Regions from separate parts of the Plantactinospora sp. KLBMP9567 genome, predicted to be linked through region 1. Evidence: riboswitches for the same ligand, from Rfam matches in the RefSeq annotation. Region 1 holds a riboswitch; the other holds the start of a gene.
What was found. Region 1 has a riboswitch for thiamine pyrophosphate ahead of thiE (thiamine phosphate synthase). Riboswitches for the same ligand answer to the same signal wherever they lie in the genome.

Region 1 (4,468 bases):
CTTTCCGTCCTCGGCGACCTGGAAGGCGTACATCTTGTTCTGGTTCCACTCGCCGAACATCGCCTTGCCGTCGTAGTACGCCGGCCACTTGCGCTCGGACGGGTTCTCCGGGTCGTACCGGTAGACCGGGCCGCCCATCGGGGCGCCGCCGCCACCGATCTCCGGGAAGAGCGGGTTGCCGCTGTAGTCGTAGTCGACGCCTGCCGGGATCGCCGGGGGCAGGTTGGTCAGCCCGGTGTTGTTCGGCGAGTTGTTCACCGGCGCGGCGCAGTCGAACTTCGCCCCGCTCGGCCCGGACGGGAACTGGTAGTCGTTGTACGCGTAGTTCGCGCCGTGGCAGTACGGCCAGCCGAAGTTGCCGGCCTGGGCGACCGCGTTCCACTCCACCGTTCCCTCCGGCCCGCGGTCCGGGTTCGCCGCTCCGGCGTCCGGGCCGTAGTCGGCCACGTAGAGGGTGTCGGTCAACGGGTCGATGCCAATCCGGAACGGGTTCCGGAAGCCCATCGCGTAGATCTCCGGCCGGGTCTTCTCGGTGCCCGGCGCGAAGAGGTTGCCCTGCGGGACGGTGTACGTCCCGTCGTCCTCCGGGTGGATCCGCAGCACCTTGCCGCGCAGGTCGTTGGTGTTGCCGGAGCTGCGCTGCGCGTCGAAGTCCTGCCGGCCCGGCCGCTCGTCGATCGGGGTGAACGAGTTCGACTCGAACGGGTTGGTGTTGTCGCCGGTGGCCAGGTAGAGGTTGCCGGCGCTGTCGAACGTCATGCTGCCGCCCGCGTGGCAGCAGGTGTTCCGCTGCGTCGTCACCTGGAGCACGATCTTCTCGCTGGCCAGGTCGAGGGTGTCACCGACGACGGTGAACCGGGACAGGTAGTTGCGGGCCGCGCCGCCGTTCGGGGCGTAGTAGAGGTACACCCACTTGTTGGTGTCGAAGTCCGGGTCCAGCCGGATGCCGATCAGGCCGTCCTCGTTGCCGGTGAAGACGTCGAGGTCGGCGGCGGTGACCGTGGTGCCGGTGTCCGGCTTGATGATCTGGACCCGGCCGTCCCGTTCGATGTAGAAGACCCGCCCGTCGGCGGCGACGTCCAGCTCCATCGGGTTGTTGGTGTTGCTGTCCAGGGTGATCTTCTCGAAGCTGCTCGTCAGCGAGGCGGAGCAGTCGGCCTCCACGGCACCGGCCGCGGTCTGGATGCCGCCGAGCAGGTGGTCGAGGAACTCCGGCTCGGCGTACGACTGCTGGGTGTGGCCGCCGGCCGTGTACCAGGCCCGGCCGCCGTCGTACTCCTGGCACCAGGCGAACGGGTGGTCATGGCCCATCGCCCCGGCGCCGGGGGCGTAGCTGGTCTCGTCCAGCGAGGCGAGTACGTGCACGTCGCCGCGCGGGTTGTCGCGGAAGTTGTACCACTCGTCGTACCGGGACCACTGCGCCGGCAGGTCGTTCGTGGACTCGTGCGCGTGGTCCTCGACCTTGATCGTGGCCTGCTGGTTCGCCGGGTGCGACGCGAAGTACGCCCCGACCAGCTCGCCGTACCACGGCCAGTCGTACTCGGTGTCCGAGGCGGCGTGCACGCCCGCGTATCCGCCGCCGGCCTTGATGTAGCGCTCGAACGCGGCCTGCTGCTCCGCATTCAGCACGTCGCCGGTGGTGGAGAGCCAGATCACCGCCTGGTACCTGCCGAGGTTGGCGTCGGTGAACGCCGTCGAGTCCTCGGTCGCGTCGACGGTGAACCCGTGCTCCGCACCGAGCTGCTGGATGGCGGCGATGCCGGCCGGGATGGAGTCGTGCCGGAAGCCGGCCGTCTTGGAGAAGACCAGCACACTGAAGGATTCGGCCTCGGGGGCCGGTTCAACTGCCGGTGCCTTCTTGACCGGTGCCAGCGTCTGGGGGAGGACCGCCGGGGCGGCCGAGGCCGGGGTGGCGGTCAGCGCGGTCGTGCCGAGGAGCACGGCCGTGGCGGCGCCGACCAGGCCGCGACGGAGTCTGCGATGCGGTTGCGGGGGGTGCGATGCGCCGCCGGAGCGGCCGGGACTGGACACGGAGGATCTCCTTGGTCCGGTGAGGACAGGGGGATCCCGGGTCGGTACGCCGAAGACCGCCACGGGGGTGGAGGTACGCCCGGAGCTCGCCGAAGCGCCGGCCATCGAATTTTGCCTTGTGGTTGAACAAATTAGGGCCGCCTGCTGGCCGCTAGGAATAAGGCGGTGAGGTTAATTCGGGTAACGGTTGCGTAACGAGCGCGAATGATCCGGATAGGACAGACATTTCCGCCAGCCGCCAGCCGCCAGCCGCCAGCCGCCAGCCGCCAGCCGCCAGCCGCCTGGCCCGGAACGGGCGGTACGTGGTCGAGAGCTGACACTGTGCGATTTGTCACGGCCCTTTACGGATCCGTGACCAGGCGCGTACGCTCGCCGACAAGTAACCCACGGGAGCCCGGTGGACCGGGCTGAGAGGGGGGCTGTCGAGCCCCCGACCGTCGAACCTGATCCGGGTAATGCCGGCGCAGGGAGGAGCGTTGCCGTGCTACACATCGGACGACTTCACCTCATCACCGACACCCGGCCGGGGCGGGACCCGCTCGCGGTGGTCGACGCGGCCCTCTCGGTCGCCGGCCCCGAACTGGTCGTACAGGTCCGGGTCGAGGACGACATCGACGACCGGACGGCGTACGAGCTGGCCGCCGAGGTCGCCCGCCGGTGTGCCGCCGCCGGGGCGTGCTGCCTGGTCAACGACCGGCTGCACCTCGCGCTGGCGATCGGTGCGGCGGGCGGGCACGTCGGCGCCCGGGACCTGCCGGTCGACGCCGCCCGTCGGGTGCTCGGCCCGACCGCCGTGCTCGGCGCGACCGCCCGGGACCCGGCCACCGGTGCGGCGGCGGTCGCGGCCGGCGCCAGCTACCTCGGCGTCGGCCCCTGCCACGCCACCTCCACCAAGGACGGGCTGCCCGCGCCGATCGGCCCGGAGGGGATCCGCCGGGTCGCCTCCGCGGTGCCGGTACCGGTGATCGCGATCGGCGGGATCACCGCCGAGCGGATACCCGCGCTGCTGGCCGCCGGGGCGTACGGGGTGGCCGTGGTGGGGGCCGTCTCCGGCGCCGCCAACCCGGCCCAAGCCACCGTCGCCCTCCTCACCGCCCTGCACACCGATCCGCCCCCACCCGATCCGGAACGGGGAACATTGCCGGGGTGGGACCCCCGGCGCGGTTCCCCGCTCTCCGGTCGGGGTGCGGGGGCCCAGGGATGAACCCTTTTCAACCTGTACCGCGCGGCGCCCACGTACCGCGTCCGACCTTGCGGTCCGCCGGACCGCAGGGGGAGGTGGAAAAAGGTTCAACGGTAGGGGGCGGCCGGGCGGACGTGGCGGTGGTGGGCGGTGGGCCGATCGGGCTCGCCGTCGCCTGGCGCTGCGCCGCCCGGGGCATGCGGGTCAGTGTGTACGACGCCACGCCCGGCTCGGGCGCCTCCGATGTGGCGGCCGGAATGCTCGCCCCGGTCGCCGAGACCTACTTCGGCGAGCGGGTGCTGACCGGACTGCTTGTCGAGTCCGCGGCCCGCTGGCCGGGCTTCGCCGCCGAACTCGCCGAGTACACCGGGCTGGACCTGGGCTACCGGACCGAGGGGACGCTGACCGTCGCGCTCACCTCCGACGACCTGGCCGAGGCGGAACGGCTCTGGACGTACCAGCGGGAGTTGGGGCTGCCGGTGACCCCGCTGCGGCCGGCGGAGCTGCGGGACCGTGAACCGTTGCTGGCCACCCGGCTACGCGGTGGCGCGCTCGCCCCCGGCGACCACCAGGTCGACCCGCGCCGGCTGGTCGCCGCGCTGCGGGTCGCCGTCGAACGCGCCGGGGTGACCCTGCTGCCGCGGCCGGTCCGGGACCTCACGGAACTGGAGGCGGCGGCGACGGTGGTCGCGGCCGGCTGCGGCACGGCGGCGCTGACCGGCCTGCCGGTCCGGCCGGTGAAGGGGCAGATCCTGCGGCTGCGGGCGCCCGGCGGCACGACACCCGGCTTCCGGCACGTGATCCGGGGCCACGCCGACGGCCGGCACGTCTATCTGGTGCCCCGGATCGACGGCGAGGTGGTGGTCGGGGCCACCGTCGAGGAGCGCGCCGACCTCGACGTCACCGCCGGAGCGGTACTCGACCTGCTCCGGGCCGCCACCGACGTGATCCCGGAACTGACCGAGTACGAGCTGGTCGAGGCGCGCTCCGGGCTGCGCCCCGGTACGCCGGACAACGCACCACTGCTCGGCCCGGTGCCGGACCGGCCCGAAGTGCTGGTCGCGGCCGGGCACTTCCGGCACGGCATCGTGCTCACCCCGCTCACCGCCGACCTGATCGCCGATCTGCTCGCCACCGGAGTGCCGGATCCGGCGCTCGCGCCGCTGTCGCCGGCCCGGTTCGGCACTCCGGCGGCCGGTGGCGGCGGACCGGGGCTCGGCGGGACGCCGGGACCGGACGACGGAACGACCAGGT
Region 2 (4,468 bases), on a different contig from region 1:
ACTCGCACCAGCCGCCCGGCAGAGCGGACCGGCACCGAGCCGTCCGAGCCGTCCGACCGCCGACCGGCTCAGCCGACCAGTGGGCGGAAGGTGCCGAGCACGACGCTGACCGCGAGCGCTCCGCCCGCCAGCGTCGCCGCCCCGACGACCAGGGCGGCGTCGGCACCGGTGAACCGCTGCCGGCGCGCCGACGTGCGCGGCGAGCCCGAGTCGAAGCCCCGGGCGTCCATCGCGGTGGCCAGCCGGGTACCCCGGCGGATCGCCCCGACCAGCAGGGCGAATGCGGTCGAGCCGAACAGCCGCAGCCGGGTCAGCGGATTCCGTCCGGCGTCGATGCCCCGGGCCCGTCGGGCCAGGCTCAACATCCGCCACTCCAGCGCGAGCAGCGGCACCAGCCGGAACGCGGCCAGCGCCCCGATGGCGAACCGGGGCGGTGCCTTGACGTTCTGTACCAGCGCGTCGGTCAGGTCGGTGGGGTCGGTGGTGGCGAAGACCAGTACCCCGGGCAGCGCCACCGCGATCACCCGGAGCGCCATGCCGAGCGCGGTGACCAGTACTCCGCTGGTGACCTCCACCGGCCCGGCCTGCCACAGCAGGCTGCCGGTCCGCTCGGCGGCGAAGAGCACCAGGGTGCAGAGGATGCCCAGCGCGCTGAGTAGCAGTGGCCAGGCCCGCCGGGCCAGTGCCGCGTACCGGAGGCCGAAGAGCGGCACCACGGCGAGCTCGAACCCGATCGCCACCGCCGGGGCCACCGGGTCCACCGTGGCGATCAGCGCGACCGAGACGACCAGCGCGGCGGCGACCTTCGCCACCGGGTTGCGCCGGGCCAGCGGTGCGTCGGGGGCGGCGATCGGCTGGTACGGGATCACCCGGCCCGCCCCGCCGATCCGGTCCCGGCCCGATCCGCCGCTGCTCCGCCAGCCTGGCCCGCCGACCCGGTGCCGCCCGGTCCCGGCGCTTCGCCGCCGAGCCGGATCGTCCGGTCGGCCAGCGCGGCAACGAAGTCGGCGTCGTGGGTGACGGTGACGATGCCGTGCCCGCCGTCCCGCAGCCCGGCGAGCAGGTCGACCAGTTCAAGCCAGGTGCGCCGGTCCTGGCCGAAGGTCGGCTCGTCCAGCACCAGCAGCCGGGGGGCGGTGGCCAGCGCCGTCGCCACGCTCAGCCGCCGTGCCTGGCCACCGGAGAGGGTGTACGGGTTGGCCGCCGCCAGCCGGTCCAGCCGGAGCCGGACCAGCAGCTCCTCCACCACCGACCGGACCACCGCCTCGGACTGGCCGGTCCGGCGCGGCCCGAGCGCCAGCTCCTCGAAGACCGTGCTGCGGACGAACTGATGCTCCGGGTCCTGGAAGACCGAGCCGATCCGGCCGGCCAGCACCGGCGCCCGCCACCGGTGCGGCGCGGTGCCGGCGTGCCGGCCGGCCAGTGCCGGGGAAGCCGACAGCCGGCCGGTGCCGGGCCGGAGCAGCCCGCCGAGCAGCAGCGCCAGGGTGGACTTGCCGGCACCGTTGGGACCGAGCACGGCGAGCGCCTCGCCGGCACGTACCCGCAGGTCGGTGCCTGCCAGCCGGGGCGGCAGGCCGAGCCGGTCGGCGGTGAGCAACAGGTCGCCGGGGCCGGTCGCGGCCTGGCGCGGTGCCGGCGGCGGCCCCGGCACCCAGACCCCGGCGGCGGCCAGCGCCGGGCCGTGCGCCGCGAAGACCTCCGCCGGGCGGCCGTCGGCCCGCACCCCGGCACCCGGTTCGAGTACCACCACCCGGTCGACCAGCGGCAGCGCCTCCGACACCCGGTGCTCGACCAGGATCAGTGTGGTGTCGTCGTCGACCGCCGTCCGGACCGCGTCCCGGACCAGGGTCGCCCCGACCGGATCCAGGTTGGCGGTCGGCTCGTCGAGCAGCAGCAGTCCGGGCCGCAGCGCCAGTACCCCGGCCAGGGCGAGCCGCTGCTGCTCGCCGCCGGAGAGCGCGGCGGTGGACCGGTCCAGCCCGTACGGGAAGCCGACCCGGGCCAGTGCCTCGGTGACCCGGGGCCAGATCTCCTCCGCCGGAACGCCCCGGTTCTCCAGGCCGAACGCCATGTCGTCGCCGGCCCGGGCCATTACGAGTTGGGTCTGCGGGTCCTGGAAGACGATGCCGACCCGCTCCCGGGCCTTGCGCGGGTCGAGCCCGTCGATCTCGACGGTGCCCTCCTGTTCGCCGGAGTCCTCGGCGAGCAGCCCGGCCAGCGCCGCCAGCAGCGTGCTCTTGCCGGCACCGGAGGCGCCGAGCAGGAGTACCCGCTCGCCGTGTCCGATCTGCAGGTCGAGGTCGCGGACCGCCCAGGCCCGGCGGCCGGCGTGCCGCCAGCCGAAGCCGCGCAGCCGTACCTCACTCATGACGGCACTCCGCTGCGCTCCGTGCCGTCATGAGGCTCATCCGCACTGAGCTGGCTGATTCGCTCGCTCCGCTCACTCATGACGGCACCACCGCGCCGCTCACACGGCGGTACGCTCGCGGCCGGCCGGGAACCGGTCCAGCGCTCCGGTCTGGGCCAGTGCCCGGGTGAGCGCCCAGCCGCCGGCACCGGCCAGCACCGCCGAGCTGAGCACGGTGAACAGGAAAACCGGCAGCCGGAACGAGTCGAAGTCGTACTCGGAGTAGTAGCGGATCTGGTCGAAGATCGCGGCGGCGAGCCCGGCCAGCAGACCGGAAGTGACCGCCACCGGCAGCCGGAACGAGCGGTATCCGACGGCGAGGAACGCCGCCTCCGCGCCGACGCCCTGGGCGAGCCCCTGCAGGATCGCGACGGTGCCCCACTGGCTGCCCAGCAACACCGATACGAAGGCGGCGAGGAACTCGCAGTACAGTGCCGCACCCGGCTTGCGGATCACCAGGCCGCCGAGTACCCCGGGCACCAGCCAGATGCCGTAGATGACGGCCTGGGCCGGCGGGAAGAACGTGAACGCGCCCTCGGTGGCGCTCCACACCAGGTTCCAGGCCCAGAAGATGACCCCGAACGCGACCGCGATGACCGAGGCGACAACGATGTCGACGGTGCGCCATCTGGTGGTGGTGGACGGACTCATGAGCGTGCCTCCCAGTCGCGTGGCGAACCAGGCAAGACGCACGCCGCAACCCGGGACGGCCCGGACTGCGGCGCGGCTGGAGACTCGACCGAACTCCCTGCGCTGGCATTACCCAGATCAGGTTCGAGGGTCTGCGGGTGTGTCACCCGCACTCTCAGCGCTGTGCGCTCCCCTGTCGGATGTGCTGTTGTTGCGCAGACGGTACACCGGAAGCCGCTGTGCCGACAGCGGTGGAGCCGGTGGATGTGGTGGTGCCCACGATGTCACGGGATAGGGTGGATGGCCCAGATCAACATCTCGAAGGGACGTTCCGGCGTGACACTCAGCCCCGAGGGCTATCTCGACGTGGTCACCGAGACGATCGGCCGGGTGGCGTACGCCGCCCGGAACGGCGTACGCCGGGCGGCCGACCTGGTCACCGACGCGCTCCGGGCGGGTGGCGTGGTGCAGGCGTTCGGCACCGGCCACTCCGAGGCGCTGGCCATGGAGATCGCCGGCCGGGCCGGCGGACTGGTCCCGACGAACCGGATCGCGCTGCGCGACCTGGTGTTGCGCGGTGGCGAGCCGGTCGACATCCTCGGCCCCACCCTGGAACGGGACCCGACCGTGGCCCGCCGGCTCTACGAGCTGACCCCGATCGACCCCCGGGACGTCTTCGTGATCGCCTCGAACTCCGGGGTGAACGGCACCGTCGTCGAGTTCGCGTCGCTGGTGAAGGAGCACGGCCACGGGCTGATCGCGATCACCTCGCATCAGCACTCGGCCCGGGTTGCGTCCCGGCATCCCTCCGGACGCAAGTTGAGTGATCTCGCCGACGTGGTGCTCGACAACGGCGCCCCGTACGGCGACGCGACGCTGCCGCTGCCCGGTGGCGGTGCGGTCGGCGCGGTGTCGTCGATCACCGCCGCACTCCTCGCCCAGCAGGTCGTGGTGGAGGTGGTCCGTCGGCTGGTCGAGGCGGGGGAGACGGCCCCGGTCTACCTCTCGGCGAACATTCCGGACAGCGACGAGCACAACAACACCCTCGAAGCCCGGTACGCCGGCCGGATCCGCCGGGGCGGCTGACCCCGGGTACCTCAGATCTCCGGCGCCGTCCGGTTTGCCGTCGGTACCGCCGCCGCGTCCGCTGTCGAGGCTTCCTTGCGTTTCACCTACGGCCGGTTCGGGCACACTGCTGCGAACTTCGACCGGAGCGGGAGGTGGCCCAGGTGGCCGTCGAGACGGAGAAGCAGCGTTGGCAGCGCAACTTCGCCGACCTGTTGCAGGAACTGCGGGTGGCGCAGACCGGGGTGCAGATCCTGTTCGCCTTCCTGCTCACCCTGCCCTTCAGCAGCGGTTTCCCGCGAGCCACCACGTTCCAGAAGGACACCTACGTCGTCGCGCTGCTGTCGGCGGCGGCCGCCACCG

Region 2: another riboswitch for thiamine pyrophosphate. It lies ahead of R6Y94_RS26655 (ECF transporter S component); the one in region 1 lies ahead of thiE (thiamine phosphate synthase).

What each region holds. Positions count from the first base shown of each region.
Region 1 is NZ_JAWQRR010000016.1:157,192-161,659, reverse strand. It holds gene R6Y94_RS12195 (ThuA domain-containing protein) at 1-2,031, opposite strand, end outside; TPP riboswitch at 2,408-2,518, shown strand; partial or broken gene thiE (thiamine phosphate synthase) at 2,522-3,130, shown strand; gene thiO (glycine oxidase ThiO) at 3,310-4,468, shown strand, end outside.
Region 2 is NZ_JAWQRR010000037.1:16,447-20,914, forward strand. It holds gene R6Y94_RS26640 (serine/threonine protein kinase) at 1-1, shown strand, start outside; gene R6Y94_RS26645 (energy-coupling factor transporter transmembrane component T) at 69-869, opposite strand; gene R6Y94_RS26650 (ABC transporter ATP-binding protein) at 866-2,371, opposite strand; gene R6Y94_RS26655 (ECF transporter S component) at 2,471-3,061, opposite strand; TPP riboswitch at 3,138-3,245, opposite strand; gene R6Y94_RS26660 (SIS domain-containing protein) at 3,377-4,126, shown strand; gene R6Y94_RS26665 (DUF6328 family protein) at 4,270-4,468, shown strand, end outside.